DNA from 2 places in the Alkaliphilus sp. B6464 genome. Region 1 is predicted to be linked to the other one. Evidence: a T-box and tRNA genes for the amino acid it is inferred to sense, from the RefSeq annotation. Region 1 holds a T-box; the other holds one or more tRNA genes.
What was found. A T-box is a leader RNA that pairs with one kind of tRNA and senses whether it is charged. The one in region 1 lies ahead of trpS (tryptophan--tRNA ligase), so its partner is inferred to be a tRNA-Trp.
Positions count from the first base shown of each region.

Region 2: it has a tRNA-Trp gene. The T-box ahead of trpS (tryptophan--tRNA ligase) is inferred to sense a tRNA for this amino acid. The anticodon was not compared.

Region 1 is NZ_CP058557.1:1,928,006-1,938,085, reverse strand. It holds gene HYG84_RS09365 (hypothetical protein) at 1-56, shown strand, start outside; gene HYG84_RS09360 (DUF881 domain-containing protein) at 156-851, opposite strand; gene HYG84_RS09355 (alpha/beta-type small acid-soluble spore protein) at 983-1,165, opposite strand; gene HYG84_RS09350 (CBS domain-containing protein) at 1,357-1,962, shown strand; gene trpS (tryptophan--tRNA ligase) at 2,033-3,034, opposite strand; T-box leader at 3,087-3,315, opposite strand; gene HYG84_RS09340 (2-oxoacid:acceptor oxidoreductase subunit alpha) at 3,538-5,262, shown strand; gene HYG84_RS09335 (2-oxoacid:ferredoxin oxidoreductase subunit beta) at 5,262-6,125, shown strand; gene HYG84_RS09330 (hypothetical protein) at 6,137-6,301, opposite strand; gene HYG84_RS09325 (formate--tetrahydrofolate ligase) at 6,427-8,097, opposite strand; gene HYG84_RS09320 (heme NO-binding domain-containing protein) at 8,445-10,080, shown strand, end outside.
Region 2 is NZ_CP058558.1:141,035-151,114, forward strand. It holds gene HYG84_RS18475 (hypothetical protein) at 1-290, opposite strand, end outside; gene HYG84_RS18480 (hypothetical protein) at 545-1,570, shown strand; gene HYG84_RS18485 (hypothetical protein) at 1,664-1,849, shown strand; gene HYG84_RS18490 (hypothetical protein) at 2,084-2,242, shown strand; gene rnr (ribonuclease R) at 2,648-4,801, shown strand; gene HYG84_RS18500 (methyl-accepting chemotaxis protein) at 4,818-6,908, opposite strand; gene HYG84_RS18505 (hypothetical protein) at 7,070-7,660, shown strand; gene HYG84_RS18510 (hypothetical protein) at 7,750-8,187, shown strand; tRNA gene HYG84_RS18515 (tRNA-Trp) at 8,362-8,437, opposite strand; gene HYG84_RS18520 (hypothetical protein) at 8,486-8,734, opposite strand; tRNA gene HYG84_RS18525 (tRNA-Ser) at 8,853-8,945, opposite strand; tRNA gene HYG84_RS18530 (tRNA-Met) at 9,126-9,200, opposite strand; tRNA gene HYG84_RS18535 (tRNA-Ser) at 9,368-9,462, opposite strand; tRNA gene HYG84_RS18540 (tRNA-Thr) at 9,570-9,645, opposite strand; tRNA gene HYG84_RS18545 (tRNA-Gln) at 9,681-9,756, opposite strand; tRNA gene HYG84_RS18550 (tRNA-Asn) at 9,777-9,851, opposite strand; tRNA gene HYG84_RS18555 (tRNA-Asp) at 9,917-9,991, opposite strand; tRNA gene HYG84_RS18560 (tRNA-Ile) at 10,001-10,076, opposite strand.

The DNA.
Region 1 (10,080 bases):
TTGATGAATCTATTAATACATTCAATACAGAATGCTTTTATAAAATTGGATGTTAATAGTCATCTGATATTATCACAATTACAAAATAAAAAACAATAAGGCTTTATGGCTTATTGTTTTTTATTTTGTAAAAAATTGCAAACCATCCAAAATCACTAATCTTCCACTATATTTGAAAATTGTGATGGTTTTTCATTTGCTAATGCAGGTATTTTAATATCCTCTGAAAACTTTATATTTGAAGTAATCCCATTAGATGCCATAAGTTCAAATATAAGGGTTCCACGTTCTACATAACGTTTGAGTGAGTCTGGACTTCCAATGGCTTGAATAATATATGGGGGCGCAATAGGCTTACCATGCACATTAATATGATTTCCGGCTAATGTTATCTCGCTACGCCCAACAACTCTATAATCATTAATCGATATAATTTCTCCTCCGAAAGCTTTCAACTCATTAACCAAGCTTATTAAATACCTTCTTCCTTCAATAATTTCAGCGATATTCTTTTGTAAGTCACTATCTAAAACAATAGTAATTCCTGGCCCAGAAGCTGATGAATACCCTGCTAAAAATTTATACTCATCAACAGTTGTTTTTAACTTTTGTAAAGGAACACTTTCAACAGCCCGCTCTTGCTCTAGTGTATCCACTTGTTTTTTTAAATCAATTATTCTTGTTTTCATATCTTCAGTAGTTTTTCTTAGATCGGATACTTCCTGAGCCTCTATTTCATTTTTGTGTGGAGAAGTAAAATCTCCACCTATCATTGAGTTAAATTGAATACCGATTGTTATACCGAATATAGTAAAAAATATAAGAACGATTAGTTTACTAGTTTTTTTCAATCTACCACTTCCCTTAGCCTACTATATATACTTACTTCTTGCTTTAGATTGCAATAATACCTATTAATAATAAGCATACCTTTTATATTCAATTCAGTCAATATTATGGTACTAAAAAAATAAGGAAGGTACTATGACCTTCCTAAATGCACTAAGGATTTTTCAGCATCCTCTACCATTTTTTTAACCATATATCCACCTACATACCCAGCTCTAGTTTCATTTTCCAATCCAAGTTCATTAGCAATTTCCTCTTTGAATAATTCTAATGCTTGTCTAGCCTCCGGGATAACTACTTTATTCTTGTCTATCATAATATCACCTCACTTATATATATTTTTTCTATATACTAATTGTTTATTAGTGGTATTTTCTTCTATCGATATGTTTGTCTATTAATTTAAGGGGTATTTATAAAGTAGAATTCTATTTTTTAAATACTAATATACATATTTTCTAAATAGCCTTATATATTTAAATGAGTATATTTAAAAGGGGGATAACTATGATTTCTATTAATTTTATTGTACCTAAAGAAAAGCTAATATTGATTGATCCTAGTCTAGATTTAAAATCCACACTAAAAGTAATTGAGGAAGGAAACTTTTTATCATTACCTGTTGTGGAGGGCAATAAATTTGTGGGCGTAATTGCAAAGGTAAAGCTTTTAAAGGCTATGATGGAAGAAAATAATAACAACGTAACCGTAAATGACTTAATTCATACAGACATACCGAGTCTTACACTTTACGATAGTGTTGAAGATGCTGCTCTGCTTCTTGCAGAAACTAATATTCCATTTGTTGTTATTAATAATACCGAAGGAGAATTTTTAGGTATTATTACTCATAAAACTATTTTTAGACATTATACACATCTTTATGGAATAGATAAGGGACATAAACTTGTAATTACTTCCTATGATATTAAAGGAAGATTAGCAGCTTTAACTGATGTTATTTCTAAAGCGGGTGCCAATATTATAAGTTTACTAATAGACGATCCTAATGTACCTACTAAAGTAGTAAAAATTATTGTTAGGATTGAAACTGATAATATTGATGAAGTTAAAAAAATGATTGAAAACGCTGGTTTTTCAATTCGTCAATAATACTTTCAACTTATATTAGAATCACAAAATAATAATAAGCTGAGAAATGTGATAATTTCTCAGCTTATTATTATTTTTGTATTAATCCTATTCTATCGCGTACTGAGCTCATAGTATCTTCTGCTAATTCATAAGCCCTTTTTGCACCAGTTTTATATATTTTTTCTACATAATCCAAATTATTCATGTAATCCTCATAACTCTTCTTAAATGGTCTTAAAAACTCTATAATCACTTCTGCTGTATCCTTCTTAAAGGCACCATATCCCTTACCTTCATATTTAGATACTATTTCTTCTATAGATAAGCCTGATAGCCTAGAATATATGGTAATTAAATTTTTAACTCCTGGTTGTTCATCTCTATAAGCTACAAGATTTTCACTATCCGTAATTGCTCTTTTCATCTTCTTCATAATAACATCATCAGAATCCATTAAAAATATTGTTCCATTAACATTATCATCAGACTTTGACATCTTCTTAGTTGGCTCTTGTAAACTCATAATTCTAGCTCCTACCTTTGGTGTATAAACTTCTGGTATTGGGAAAGTTTCTCCATATAAATTATTAAAACGCATAGCAATATCCCTAGTTATCTCTAAATGTTGCTTTTGATCATCACCAACGGGCACAAGATTAGCTCTATATAATAATATATCTGCTGCCATAAGTACAGGATAAGTAAATAAACCAGAATTAATATTATCCTTATTTTTTTCTGACTTATCTTTAAACTGAGTCATTCTGCTTAATTCTCCTACATATGTGTTACAACCTAAGATCCAACTTAGCTCTGCATGTTGTGGAACATGGGATTGAAAATAAATAATGTTCTTCTCTGGGTCTAGGCCACTTGCTAAATACTGTACTAAAAATGACAATGAAGTTTTGCGAAATTCTTTTGGATCATGACGTATAGTTAAAGAATGTGAATCTACAATACAGTACAAACAGTCATGCTCTTCTTCTAAAATCTTCCAATTTTGTACAGCTCCAATATAATTACCTAATGTTAAGCTTCCTGTTGGCTGTGCACCACTAAATACTAGTTTTTTACCTTGATTGTTCATTTTATATACCTCCTTTTATTAATAATAAAAACTCTCCATCTCTAATTAATTACTTAGAGACGAAGAGTTATTCTCCGCGGTACCACTCTAGTTGATGCAAAGCATCCTACTTGTCGTTTATAATTCAACTTTCCTTATAACGGAGGAATACCGTCTTAGCCTACTATTATTTCAGCCAGCACTCATAAGTCCATTCACTATATGCTCAACACCGAACTTCCACCATCTTCGGCTCGCTCTAGAAAAACACTATAGCTACTACTCTTATTCATCGCTTTATATCTTATGTTTTACAATATTTTATAGGTTATGTATCATCCTGTCAACTAAATATTATTTCGTGCTGTAATTTAATTAAAATTCAGAATATTAATATGTTAAATAATAGTCTTGCGTTTACCTTATATATGTAACTATACATGATTAATCATGATTAAAATATGGTAGTAATATAAATAATAGTAGATAATTATTGATATATTATATTCTTAGGAGTGAGTTATTTGAAAAAAAATTTAACTTTATTAATTGGAGGCATTCAAGGAGAAGGCGTAGTTAGCCTAGGCACTAACTTAATGAAAACTCTATCTAATTTAGGGTACTACACCTATGGAAATAGAAATTTTTCTTCTAGAATTAAAGGCGGTAACACTACAATGACGATATCTATTGGTGTGGAAAAACAGCTTTGTTCTAAAGATGGATTAGATATTATATTAGCATTAGATAAAGAAACAATTGACTTATTCAATTGCAAGCTAAAGCCAAATGGCTTGATATTATTCGACTCTATATTATCTTCTAAGGATTTAAACTACAAAGAAGACTCATTAATTCCGCTACCTATTACAGAAATAGCAAAAGACTTAAGTGCTCCAATAATAAAAAACACCCGTGCCCTAGGTTTTTTAGGTCGGTTAATGGGCCTTGAGCAGAACGAATTGTCCCAATCATTAAAAGAAAAATACCATACTAAAGGTGATGAAATAGTTGAAAAAAACTTAAAGGCACTTAAAGAATCCTATAATTATGATGGTGATATATTCAATAAAGAAGAGTACTTTTTATCCATATCTGAAAAAAAATCATCCAAAGCAGTTATGATGGGGAATGAAGCTATAGGATTTGGTGCTTTAATGGCAGGTTGTAGATTTATACCTTCATATCCAATTACTCCTGCTTCTGAGGTAATGGAATATATGGGGAAGGTTCTTCCACGTTATGGAGGAGCTATGGTACAAGTTGAAGATGAGATTGCTGCAATTACAATGGCTGTAGGTGTTTCTTATGGTGGTGTACGAAGTATGACTGCTACTTCTGGACCTGGTATATCTTTAATGATGGAAGGTATCGGACTTGCAGGAATTACAGAGACTCCCGTTGTAATAGCTGATATTCAAAGAGGAGGCCCTAGTACAGGACTTCCAACTAAACATGAGCAAAGTGATTTATTTGCCATATATTATGGAGGACATGGAGAATATTCTAATATTATTTTATCTCCTTCCACAGTAGAAGATTGCTTTTACGATACAATTAGAGCATTTAACCTAGCAGATAAATATCAGTGCCCTGTATTTATTTTGTCCGATTTATCTTTAGGTCTTTCTCCGCAGACAATTGATGATCTAGATTATAATCAGGTTGTGATTGATAGAGGAAAAATAGTTATAAAAGATGAACTTTCCAACATTGAAAGAGGAACCTTCAAAAGATATGAGCTTACCAAGGATGGTGTTTCACCTAGAAGCTTCCCAGGTATAATAAATGGTGGACATCATGTTACAGGAATAGAACACAACGAGCTAGGTCTTCCCCTTGAAAAACCAGAGAATCGGAAAAATATGATGGAAAAACGATTAAATAAGACTGCTCCTTTAGAAAATGACGAATCTATTGATATTTATAGAACAAATAATGGCAATAATACGTTATTTTTGACTTTCGGATCAATATTCGGTGCTATAAAAGAAGCTGCATATTTAAGCGGTAAAAAAATAGATTTTGGAGCAATTAGAATGATTCGTCCTCTACCTAAAAAGCAATTGACTTTTTTATTAGAAAATTACGACAAAATAGTTGTTGTAGAAAATAATTATCGTAAACAGTTGGCTTCCATTATTAAGGAAGAGTTAGGATATCATAGTAAAATTCATAGCATTACAAAGTATGACGGTACTAATTTTACAATAAATGAACTTGTCGAGAAGATAGGAGAGTGGGCGTAATGGCTACTATGCAAGATTATAGCAATAAGGTAACACCAACTTGGTGTCCTGGTTGTGGGCACTTTTCAATACTAAGGGCAATCCAAGTAGCTGCATCAAAGCTAGAAATACCTATAGATAAATTCGCCAGTATAACTGGAATAGGATGCTCTGGTAGACTATCTGGCTACTTAAATGGTTATAGCTTTCATGGTATACATGGACGCTCATTGCCAATAGCACAAGGTATTAAAATGGCTAATAAAGAGCTAGTGGTTATAGCTGCCGGTGGAGACGGTGATGGTTTTGCAATTGGAACTAGTCATACACTACATGCAATAAGAAGAAACTTAAATATGACATATATAGTATTAAATAATCAAATATACGGACTTACCAAAGGACATACATCTCCTTTAAGTGATACTGGCCTTGAAACCAAAAGCACTCCATTTGGTTCTATGGATAACCCACTAAAACCTGGTATTACAGCACTTGCCGCTGGCGCAACTTATTTGGCCCAAGGTTTCTCAGGGTTACAAGACCAACTAATAGATATAATAGTAAAGGGAATAGAACACGATGGTTTTTCTATAATTAATGTTTTTAGTCCTTGTGTAACTTTTAATAAAGTAAATACTTATCAGTGGTATAGAGAAAATATTAAAAACATTGATGAAGATTCCACCTATGATTCTAGTAACTACCAGGCCGCTATGAACAAACTAATAGAAACCGACGGATTATGCTCAGGTATTATCTATCAAAAAAATGAGCCTTCATTTCTAGATAGGCTTCAAGGTAAGGACGCAAAGCCGCTTACAGATTTAAATTTAAAAATTAGTAAGGATGAATTTGAAAACTTATTAAATAAGTTTAAATAGTTGAATATCTATTAAAACATTTCATCTTCTAAAGCTTTGATACGACCTTCTAGTTCCCTTATTTTCTCTAATAAATAATCTTCATGGCTACTTGGTTCTTTGCTAAAACGTCTTAACAATAATATTGTAATAACTACTGGTATTCCCAATGCAATTGCAATTAATATTAAACTCATAACCGAATATAGGAACGACAATTTTAACACCTCCATTTATAATTAATATAATGATTATATAATAACAAGAAAGTCTGGATAACTCCAGACTTTCTTGTTATATGTAATACTATTATATTTTTGTATTAGAATAGCCCTACTATCTCTCCGCTTTCAAGAATATCCATATGGTTTGCTGCTGGAACCTTAGGCAGTCCTGGCATTGTCATAATGTCACCTGTTAACGCTACTAAGAATCCTGCACCAGCTGATAATCTAATTTCTTTTACTGTAATTCTAAATCCTGAAGGTTTACCAATTAGCGATGGATCGTCAGATAAGGAATATTGAGTTTTCGCCATACAAATAGGCATTTTATCTAATCCTAGATCTTCGTATCTCTTTATTTGAGTTTGGGCACTCTTAGTAAAGTCAACTCCATCTGCACCGTAAACTTCTTTTGCAATTGTGTTGATCTTTTCAGAAATGCTGGAATTAACATCATAAATAGGTTTAAAATTTGATGTTTGAGTTTCAGTAATTTCCACTACCTTCTTAGCCATTTCAACTCCACCATCTCCACCGTTTGCCCATACATCCGAAAGAACTACTTCAGCCCCCATAGCAGCACAATGCTTACGTAGGAAATCAATTTCTGCTTCTGTATCTGTTGGAAACTTGTTAATAGCAACAACAACTGGCACACCAAACTTATGAACGTTTTCAATATGCTTTTCTAAGTTGCCATAGCCTACTTCAAGAGCCTGTAAGTTTTCTTGATTTAATTCAGCCTTTGGAACACCACCGTGATTTTTAAGAGCTCTAACAGTAGCAACAATAACAGCACAATCTGGTTTTAAATCTGCAAATCTACATTTAATATCAAAGAACTTTTCTGCACCTAAGTCGGCTCCAAAACCAGCCTCAGTTACTACATAATCAGCAAGTTTTAAGCTTAGTTTAGTAGCTAAAACACTGTTGCAGCCATGAGCGATATTAGCAAATGGACCTCCATGAATAAATGCAGGTGTATTTTCCAAAGTTTGTACTAGATTAGGTTTAATTGCATCCTTAAGTAACAGTGATAATGCACCTGTTGCATTTAAATCATTTACAGTTACTGGTTGATTATCGAAGTTGTATGCTACAACTATCTTACCTATTCTTTCCTTTAAGTCCTCTAAGCTAGTTGCTAAACAAAGAATAGCCATAATTTCTGAAGCAACAGTAATATCAAACCCATCTTGTCTAGGTACTCCATCCGCTCTGCTTCCAAGCCCAACTACAATGTTTCTAAGGGCACGGTCATTCATATCTAATACCCTTCTCCACACTATTCTTCTCGAATCAATGTTTAATTGATTCCCTTGGTGCAGATGGTTATCTAATAAAGCAGCTAAAAGATTATGAGCTGTTGTCATTGCGTGAATATCTCCTGTAAAGTGAAGATTAATATCTTCCATAGGAACTACTTGTGCATATCCTCCGCCTGCCGCTCCGCCCTTTACACCAAAGTTTGGTCCTAATGAAGGCTCTCTAAGTGCTGTAATAGTTTTCTTTCCTATTTTATTTAGTCCCATGCTTAAGCCGACATTTGTAGTAGTCTTTCCTTCTCCTGCTGGAGTTGGGTTTATAGCAGTTACTAGTATTAACTTCCCATCAGGTTTATCCTTTAATCTGTCCAAAATATCCAGCGAAACCTTTGCCTTGTACTTTCCATAAAACTCTAACTCATCTTCATTAATTCCCAATCCATCAGCGATGTCGATAATAGGTAGCATTTTTGCTTCCTGCGCAATTTGTACATCTGTTTTCATTAAACACACCTCCATTAATGATAGGTTACATTTCATAGTCCATTGTATTGTATCATATTTTTGAATATTCTACCATATTTTAAATGCTTTTTTTCCCTCATATATATTATTTCAAAATAAAATCCTCGTAAACATTATCTTATACTATATTTATAGTACATTAAATTTCTCTATTTATGCAATATATAATAATTCTAAAACTCAATATAACTTAAACCCTCATTTATAAAATCTGATTCGTAAATATTGGATTTTATGATATAATAAAGTAATTAAATGTATAATATTGTATATAAAATATTATATACTTTGATATAGAGTTAAAAATAATGTAAGGGGGCTTTTTTATGAAGGGAACAATTGTATCCACATGGTTAACCAGTCTAAGAGATATATTTGATGATAATACTGTGGATACAGCACTACAATTTACTAATTGGGATAAAACCAAAATTATAACGCCATTAGAAGATATAGCTGATGAAGAGATATTTGAAGTTTTTAATCAAGTTTCTAAACTAACTAATATACCTACTAATGAAATTTGGCGTAAAGTAGGAAAACAAAACATAAGTTCATTCCACAAATGGTTCCCATCCTATTTTGAAAGACGAAGCCTTAAAGGTTTCTTAATGATGATGGACGATGTACATAGCCAGTTAACAAAATTAATAAAGGGAGCTACTCCACCAAGATTAATTGCTAAAGATGTTAGTGAGAACGAGCTAGAAATTACTTATATTTCTAAACGTGGTCTTTTTGACTATTTCTTAGGTCTTTTAGAAGGAAGCTCATCATTTTTTAATGAAAAATTAGAGTTCTCTATTTTAGAAACTGGAACCCATGAAGATGGCCGCAAAAAGATGAGAGTACATATTAAAGTAGAAAAATCTCCAGATACTATAGTTAATGTTTTTTCTTCAAAACTATTTGGTTTTGGTATTTTTAAGAATATTCCTTTAAAAGTTAGTATAGTTCCAAGTATTATTACTTTCTTATCTTTAATATTTTTAAGTAATAGTACGAATTGGATTTCAAATATATTAATATCCTTAATTACACTCGTATCTACTTACGTTGTGGCTTTTATAGTTACAAAACCCATTAATATTGTAAACCAAGAAATTACAAAACTTAAGGATTATGATTTTGCAAGTAAAACTACACTAAAAACAAAAGATACTATAGAAACCATAGTTAATGAACTGAACGAAACAAAAGAAGTTTTAAAAAAGGATTTTCTTTTTCTTAAAGGCGGTACAGATGATTTGACAAAGTTTGTAGAACAGTTTACAGAAATTGCGCAAACTATGAGAATTTTTTCAGATTCCATATCATCTATTGTTCATGAGGTGGCTCTAGGTGCGACTCATCAGGCGGAGGAGACAGGAGAGTCTGTGTATCAGTTAGATGAATACGTTACTAGACTATCTAATATTGTAGCCGAAGAAACTGAAAGTAAAAATCAATTAGAAGAAGCCAGTCTAGGGTTGCAAAAATCATTCCATGAAATTAAACAGGCTACCGAATTAATCAATGATGTAAAAGATAATTTTTCTGATGTCAATCATCAAGGTAGAGAGATTTCATCACAGGCTAGTAAGATTATGGAAATAAGCTCTACTGTCGAAGCTATTGCAGATCAAACAAATCTTTTAGCTCTTAATGCAGCTATAGAAGCAGCACGAGCTGGTGAAGCTGGTAGAGGTTTTACCGTAGTTGCAGAGGAAATACGAAAGTTAGCTGAGCATTCCAAAAATGCGGTAGGAGAGATAAATAACAATTTAATTTTCTTTATAAAGCAAATTGAAAGCTTAGTATATAAAATACAATCCCAATATGACCAACTAGAAACAAGTAACGAAACATTAGAAAAGGTAACTATTAATAATCAAGTTTCCACTAATAAGATTTTGGATGCATCCAGTGTTATAGTAAGATTGATAGATGAACTATCATCAGAAACTGATAGACTAAATGCTG
Region 2 (10,080 bases), on a different replicon from region 1:
AAACCGCCATATCCATTATTTCCATTAGATCGTTTACCTTTAATAATCCATTCTCTAAAATCATTGATTAAGGCCCACAGCGTTCCACCATCAGAAAACCCTATGTGTTTTGAACTTTGATAAGGATATATTCTTTTTTCAGTATATTTATCAATATAAAAAAGTTTTTTACCTTGCACTACAAATCTTGAATAACAGCCATTATAATTAAAAAATTTTCTATCAGTATCTCCAATAACTTTTATTAGTTCATTTATTTTTTCTATTCGTTCTAATTGCGATAGATTCAATGAAATTCCTCCTTTTATATAAATAATATCTTTAAAATATAGTAGATAAATACCTAAAATAATATGTGCATATATAGTAATGGTTAAATATCCTTTTTTTCAAGTTTGTACTCTAAACATAACACAAAATATGAAAAACAAACTTTCAAAACTGTGTTATGTTTAAAAAAATAATTTGAGAAAAGAAGTTGTTTGTATGTAATATATATTAGATTTTAATATGGAAATTCATTAATTGATAGGAGGCATTAATTATGTTTAGAATAGTTAAAAAAATTGGTCGTGCAGGTGGACCTAAAAATAGAGAGAAGTCCAAAAATGAGTGGGATAAAAAATATGGAGTAGGCAAATGGAAAGTAGTTTATCAATATAATAATGAGATTTATACTAGAGAACAGGCCTTGGAGAAATTTTATAACCGTTCTTACTATGAATACTTAAAAAACCACCCTACTACTCTTAATAATTTATGTAATATGGCTAATTCATTATATAATCCTCATGCAGATGCTACTGGTGGTGTAGATCTTCAGGTCCCTGCGGTATACAAGGCTCTTGAACATCTCAATAAATCACTTCAAGGTGCTCAAAGAATTGCCATTGGAACATGGGGATATAAACAGGGAATTGAGTATCCTCAAATAAGTTGGGAACTTAGTCCATATAAAGTACCTTTATGGTGTAATAAAGATATAAGTATTGAAGTGTTTTGGCAAGATTATAAATATCTTGCTGTACAAGAACTGGAACAATTATCTTTATTTAGCAATAATACTAATCTATCATCGGAATTCTCTATAACTGAAGAAATTGGAGATTTATTTAATACTAATAAATTAAAATATGTTTATGCACATTGCATTGCAGAGGACTGTCATGTGAATGCAGGTATTACAAAAATATTTGATAAAAAAGATCCATTAATGAAAGTATATCTAAAACCTAGAGCCATTATAGGTAAAGCCATCAAATACGAAAGTAATAAAGTTGGAAAGGTTTATAATCTAATTACTAAAGATCAATCATGGAAGGCTGCAAGAGTTCCCGGGAAAACTTATTATAGAAATAGAGAATGTATTCCTTATGACGAGTATTTGAAAAATTTAAGGTTATGTTTAGATGATTTAAAAGATCAAATGATTGTTAATAATGAAAAGTTTCTAGTTATGCCTAAGATTGCATCAGGACTCGATAAATGCCGTTGGGAAGATGTTAAGCCCATTATAGTAAAAGTATTTTCAAATACTGATATTTCTATTATCATTCGCATGTTAGATTAAACAATAAGGCTTTGCTTTAAATTAGTGTTGATTTACAGAAAATGTATATACAAGGTACTAGGTATCTAATAACAGTATGAAGGAGGATTAAAAATGAATATTGAATATGTTCCAATGTCACCATGTTATAAGTATAAAATTGTTACTCTTAAAGAGGTTAAAGAAAATTTAAAAGGTTGGTATGGTACGTTGGTTGTACCAGAGGGTGTGACAGAAGAAACCAGAGGAATATTAATTGGTAAAGGCTCTTGTTTGTCATTCAATGTCATTGAAGAATAAATCAATAATCTAATATTTCGTAATACTAATACATTTTTTATAGGAACTATCAGCATTCTTTTAAAACAAAGCCAATAATAAAAATCCTGTGTTTAAAATTCTTAAAATAAAGATACTGTAAATTGTTTAAATTGGGGAGGGTTAAAAATCATTTTCGTCTATTTCCTTTAAAGTATAAGGCTGTTTCATTGATTTTTAACACAAAAGTAGACATAATGACAAACGCAATTAAAGATGTTAAACAATAGTTTATTAGTTATAAATCGCAGTGTTTTTGTAAGACAAAATGCTGAATGGGAAGATTTACTTACAAGACTCTTGAATGAGATAAAAGATAGAAGAAAAGAAGAAGCACTATGGCATCAAGGATTCAGAAATCTTTTAGATAATTGAAATATTTCTTATGAAAATGATTTAGTAAGATTAGGAGTACCTAAAATTTTAGAAGGGCAAAATTAATATTGAAAGGAATGAGTAATTATAATAAAACTATTAAAGAAGATAGATAACTATTTATTGTCAAGTAATGTATGCTATTTAGGGTTTATTATTACAATTCCAATAGTTATATATATACTATGGATCTTAAATATAAATATATGGTGGTCTTTTATTCAGGTGCCTTTAGCACATATAATTCTCGATTATAAAATAGTTAAAAAATAATTAATATAATATGAAATATACAAAAAACAGTATTCATTAATACTGTTTTTTATTATACTTTTTATTTTTAATTTGATTCTAACTTCTTTCTTTTTTATAATGCTGTTACCTTACCGAAAGGATGTGATTCTTATGTTTAAAAAGTTTCTTATCACCTTATTGAATGATAGTGATTATACTCCTAAGACTTATGAAGAATTGATAGGACTATACCCTATTCTTAGAAGAAATCAATCTAACTGTTTTAGGTTTCTTCAAGAACTAGAGAAAATGCAAATTGTATATTTTATGCCAAATAAAACTTATATCTTATCTAGTGATGCTATCATTGGGTATTATCAAGGAAAGAGTAATCATTTTGGATTTTTAATTCCTCTAGATAAAAATAGATTTGCTAAAGATTTATTTATTCATAGTAAGAATTTAAACGGTGCTATGGACGGAGACCTTGTTATAGGGAAAATCATATACACCTCTCATTCTAAAAGCAATGAATCTGAAGGCAAAATTATATCTATTATTGAAGAAAAAAAACATAAAATTGTAGGAGATTTTATTGATAATGGAAGTTATGCTTTTGTTATTCCTGACAATGATAAATTTAAAGATATTTATATTAATAAAGAACACTTTAATGGTGCAAGGAATAATGATAAGGTAATCGTTAAAATTATTAAGAGAGCCAAAAATGGTAAAAATCCTGAAGGCACCATATCCGAAATTTTAGGAAAAAAAGATGAAGTTGGAATGGATATTATATCAATAATTAGGCAATATGGACTGTCTACGGAGTTTCCTAATGAGGTGTTAAAACAAATAGAAGATTTTCCTGATAAAATTGATAAGGAAGAAATAAAAAGAGAACTTCTGCACCGGAAAGATTTAAGACATTTAAAAATTTTCACTATTGATGGTGAAGATACTAAAGATTTTGATGATGCAGTTTCTATTGAAAAATTGAAAAATGGAAACTACAAATTGGGCGTTCATATAGCAGATGTTACACATTATGTTAAAAAAGGAGCACCCCTTGATAAAGAAGCATTAAATAGAGGAACTAGTGTATATTTGGTAGATCGTGTGCTTCCTATGTTACCTGAAAAACTTTCAAATGGGTTATGTAGTCTAAATCCAAATACAAATAGGTTTGCTCTTACTTGTTTTATGGAAATAAATCACAATGGAGAAGTTGTTAATACTGAAATTGTAGAATCATTAATTAATACTATTGAGAAAATGACTTATATTAATATAAATAAAATTATCGAAAAAAAAGATGAAGAATTAATATTAAGATATGGACATGTTCTTGATGACATATTAATGATGGAAGAATTAAGAAATATATTAGCCCAGAAAAGATATAATAGAGGTTCTATTGATTTTGATTTTCCTGAACCTAAAGTTATATTAAACAACAAGAAGAAACCTATCTCTATTGAGTTGTATGAAAAAAATTCTGCTACAAACTTAATAGAAGAATTTATGATTGTTACAAATGAGGCTATTAGTAGATATTTCTCTATTAAAGAAATTCCTTTTCTTTATAGAATTCATGATAAACCTTCAGATGAGAAAGCACAATCATTCATAAAATTCCTTAATACTATATCAGAAGAACAAGTTAATATTACTCCTTCTCCCAAAGGGTTACAAATTATATTAGAAGAATATAAAAATAAAAAAGAATACTTTCAAATAAATCATATACTCCTTAGAAGTTTGACGAAGGCTAAGTATAGTAACGAAAACATTGGCCACTTTGGACTTGCCAGTACACACTATAGTCATTTTACTTCACCTATTAGAAGATACCCTGATCTTCAAATTCATAGGATAATTAAAGCGTATTTGCATGGAAATTTATCACAGAAAGAAATTCTAGAGTATAACAAGGAACTTCCTGACATAAGCAAACATGCTACTTCTATGGAAATGAAGGCAAATCAATGTGAAAATGATAGTAAAAAACTCAAAATGTGCGAATATATGTTAGATAAAAAAGGCCAAGAATTTAAAGGAATTGTATCTGGAGTAACAAACAAAGGTATATTTGTATCTCTTGAAAACACTGTTGAGGGATTTATTTATGTCGAAGATTTCAATATGGATAAGCAATATTTATATGATGAAGATATTTTCTCCTATTACTCTCAAAATAATAAAAATGACAAATTTACATTCGGAGTAAAAGTAATAGTACAGGTTTATGAAATAGATTTAAATAAAAAACAAATAACATTTAAATTAATCGAGAAGATATATGAAGATGATAAAGAGGAGTAATATTACCCCTCTCTCTTTATAACTTAAAACTATTCATCTGTTGAATTAATTCATCTGATAACTGCTTTAAGTTTTCTGAACACTCTACAAAAGTGCTTGTTGTTGCTGCAATTTCTTCTGCCGATGCCGATACTTCTTGGGTACTAGCACTAATTTCTTCTGAAACTACTGAAACACTTTGGGTATTGTCAACAATTTGATTTTTCTTATTATCCATTTCAATTGTAGATTCTTTTATTTCTGTAACTTTAGAATCAAGTTCCTGAACTGAATTTAGAATCTTATCAAAAATACCTTTGGTTAAATCTACTGCAACAACTTGTTCATCAACACTTGTTTTCGATTGTTTCATAGCGTTAACAGCCTCATTCGTTTTATCATTCATATTAGAAATTAGATTACTAATATTTTGGGTGGCTTTAGATGATTGTTCTGCAAGTTTTCTGACTTCATCAGCCACAACAGAGAAGCCTCTACCTGCCTCTCCTGCTCTTGCAGCCTCTATTGCTGCATTTAAAGCGAGTAAATTTGTCTGATCTGCAATCTGATTAATTGTTTCAGTAATTGAATTAATTTCATCTGCCGAATCTTTCATTTCCAATATTATTTCATTAACCTTTTTAGTAGATTCTCCAGTTCTTTCAGTTTTATCTACAAGTATTTTAACCTGACCTAAACCCTCATATCCTAATATTTTAGCATTATTGGACAATTTGTCTACTTCAAAAGTATGTCTAGTAATCTCCTCTATTTCTCTCGCTAACTCACTTATATTATTTGAGTTCATATCAATATCTCTTGCTTGTTCATGAGTCCCAGTTGCAACTTCTTGAATTGTAGCAGCAATATCATTCATTGCAATATTTGTTTCGGCCGTTATTTGAAGTATTGAATCAGAAGTTTGTGCAACAATTTTAGATGATGCTCTAACATTTAACATTAGTTCTCTAATATTATGAATCATCTTATTAAAACTTTTACCTAAATCTCCGAATTCATCTATAGATTTAAAGTTAGTCGATACTGTTAAGTCTCCTTCTGATGCCTTATTGAAACTATCTAATAATTTTCTTATATTATTTCCAATACTTTTACTAATAAAAAAAGAAAATAACATAGTTATTAATATTACTGTCAATCCGATAAATATAGTATTTGTTAGCAATATTTTTGTATCTCTTAATAGTTCTTCTTCTGGTATTGAAGAAATAATTTTCCATCCGGTTTTTTCATTGGTTTCATAAATTCCTAACCTTTTCGCTCCCTTATAATTATAATTTACGAAACCTTTTCCTTTCATTAAAACATCTGTCCATATAGGTGATTTTTTAGGATCATCCGTTCCGACAATTTTTTCATTAGGATGTACTAATGCTATTCCATTTGAGTCTGCAACATACACGTATCCTTCTTCACCTATTTTTAGACTGGATAGATTCTTAGAAAACTCTTTTAAATCAACATCTAAACCAACGACTCCTATAATCTTACCATTATCTATCACAGCCTTAGATACAGTTACTATGATATCTCCAGAAGTAATGTCTTTATATGGGTCAATCCATACTGCCTTGCCATTGTCCTTTATGGCTAGTTGGTACCAAGTTCTTGTTGTAGGATCAAATCTACTTAAATCTACCTCTGGATATATTATAGTTGTCTTATCTATTATAGAAAAAAATACATTTTTTACATTAGGGTTAATTTTTTCTATTTCTTTAAATACCCCTATTAATGAATCTTTAGCACCAACAGTAGCACTAGATATTGTATCAATTGATTCATTGACAGTGGCACTTGATACTACATCAATTTCCTCTCTGCTTACATTGTAATGATAAGTATCTTTCAGAATTGGAAGTTCTGAAAGTATTGCTGCCTGACTCTCTACACCTACAAGATAATTACTGATACTTGTATTAATATATCCTAAAGTTTGGCTACTAGTAACTGCTAGTTTTTGCTGTAGAATATTAAAAGATTTAATATAATTTATTATTCCCACTGAACCTATTGCAAAAATAGACATACACACTAATGAAATCATGAGTCTTGAACGTACAGAATTAAATTTAAATTTTACACTAACTTTCTCTTTTTTTTTCACCTAGAATCCTCCTTAAACAACAAAAGTTTGATCTTTAGTAATTTGCTTTTAACATAACATATATTTTAAAACTTTCATTGGCTCTTTTATGTCTAAAACAGGTGTTATATTAAAAACAAATATGCAGTAATTAATGAAACAGTTAGAAGGAGGAGTATAAAGTGGAATCAAGGTCTTTCTTAGAAAATGAATTTGACATATTGCTTGGTAGATATATTAAATTTTATAAAGAAGTTGAAAAGTATCTTTTAGATGATGTACGGTTAATGAACTTAGGCACATATTTATTAAAAACTTATGGTGAAGAATACTTTTATCCAGAAGGAGATCCCCTAATTTGCCAAAACGTTTTTAATAAAATATATCACATACTTAAATCTGATAAACGATTAAAGTTAGAATTTAATAAGCAATTGCCTGTAAAGGGTGCTTTTATTGTTGAAAAAAATAATAGTATGAAGATATTATTTGCTAGAAACTTATCAATACTAGAAACCTCTCAAGTAATAGTACACGAATATATACATTACTATATTCATATTCATAATCTATTTTATAAAAATGAAGATGTTGAAGAAATTGTGGTTAATATCATAACTTATTTCATACTTCTTAAAAATGGTATTGATACACAAAATGAGATACTCTATTGTCTGGTTCAATATGCAAAAACTGATGCTAATTTGATATCAGACTATCGAGAAATTATTATCGTACTGGCAATACGTATAATTAATCAACTTGAAATATAAATTGATAATTACATAATATTGATAGTCTTTTATATGTAGGGTTTCACTGTTTCATATGTGGCATTTAATATTGAAAGGAGAATGATAGAATGGGTTCATGTACAAATTATAGTAGACTTGAAAGATATATTGAAAAACATGGTGTGAATGATAAATCGAAATATGAAGAAATATTGTTAGGTAAAAAGGTAATAGAATTATTGCAAGTACACGTTTTTCACCATATTAAGAGCGATGTTAAATTAGATGATGGCTTATGTTACGAAGTCCATTTTAGGTGGGCTATTCAAGAAGAAGATGAGTCAGGAGAGGAATTGCCTGATTTAGCCGATAGTATATCTATGATAGAATACTATGAAAAAAATATTATAGATAAGAAAATTACAGAAATTGAAATAGGATATGATAGAGATGATATGGTTTATTGTTATGCGTTTGTTGGGGAACCTACAGAAAAGCATTATTTAGAAATTCCTATAATTCAAGTAGATGATATTGATTCTGATGAAGATACATTATCAAATTAAGGATTAATAATTAGAAGGGATTTATTCCCTTCCTTTTATTTTTATGATACAATTTTAAAGGATACTTCTATTTTTTAAGTGTTCTCCTTTATAATCTCCTTCTCTAAGATTTAGAGGAGTTTTTTATAAAAAAAGACCTTGAGAAATCCAAAGTCTTTTTTATTCTTAACATATTGGCAGGAGTGAAGGGAATCGAACCCCTGACATATGGTTTTGGAGACCACTGTTCTTCCAACTGAACTACACCCCTATAATGCCAACTTTTGTACAGTTGGCTAATATATCGTATTAATAAATTTTATTTTCTATAATAATACTTTTCCCACTCATTTTTTGATCTATAAAGATAATTTTCATGATTACTCCAAGGAACATAGAAAATATAATCATATATATTCCATGAATTATAGAGTTTTCTATACGCTTTCCCATTAGTAATAACATTATTATATCTTCTAACTTTTTTGTTAGACTCTCGTTTTGAAAATTTTCTCGACCCTTGGGCACCAGTTTTCATAACTGGCGTTCTTTTAAAAGATCTACTCATGGCTACACCTCCTCTATCATGAGGCGACAGAACTTATAAGTAGTCCTCCTTTTGAATATTTAATCAGCATAATATCACATCCTGTTATTATCTATATTTTCTTTTTTAAATATAATTATGGCGGAAGGTGTGGGACTCGAACCCACAAGTCGAATTATTAGTCCGACTACGGATTAGCAGTCCGCTTCCTTACCAATTCGGACAACCTTCCACATAAAAGTCCAATACAAAACCATTGTGTTACTACTATATCATAGAATATAAATAGTTAATTCTAGGTATGATGGCTGCTTGTTACACCCTTAAATAATAGGCACTTTATCTCTCTCACTTATACATCGAGAAAGTATAAAAAATACTTTAGAAAACAGGTTTGTATTGAATTACGTAATGGGAGCAGGGATGGGACTCGAACCCACGACTTTTAGGTTATGAACCTAAACTGCCACCTCTGCATCACCCTGCTACAATAATCTACATAACCTCCCTTAATTCTCATGTCAGAACTTAGCCTATTAGCAGTTAGTTATATACATTATCTACTCAGACAATAGTTAAATCAAACAATCTCCACTCGTTATTGAAGAAGAATATCTTTCCTCAATATTCCACCTTCTTGATAGAGATATGTAATGGCAGAAGGAGTGGGATTTGAACCCACGAGGGATAGGAACGCTACCCCTATCGGTTTTCAAGACCGACACCATAAACCTCTCGGACATCCTTCCATATTATGTGGTGTGAATATAAAACCAATATAGATATGCTCTTTTCTTAGTTTTTCTATATTACACCAATTTTTGCCTTTCGCCTAACAATTAATAATTAAATAAATTGGAGCCGAAAGTGGGATTTGAACCCACAACCTTCCGATTACAAATCGGATGCACTGCCAATTGTGCTACTTCGGCAAATTAGTAAACTCTTTATTCTATAATTCTATTAATGGTTAGGGAAGTAGGATTCGAACCTACGATTACTAGAGTCAAAGTCTAGTGCCGTACCAATTTGGCTATTCCCTATCATTAGATTTAAAACATAATGGCTCTTGGGGTGGGGATCGAACCCACGACATCCTGATTAACAGTCAGGCGTTCCACCTCTGAACTACCCAAGAATAATATATTAGTATATAACTTTAAACTTATATAAAAAATCTTGATAGTATTGCTAAGATCTAAATGGCGACCTGTATGGGACTCGAACCCATGACCTTCTGATAGACAGTCAGATATTCTACCACTGAACTAACAGGTCATATTTAAATGGTAGACATGATTGGATTTGAACCAATGACCATACGTTTATCAGACGTATATTCTAACCGCTGAACTACATGTCTATAT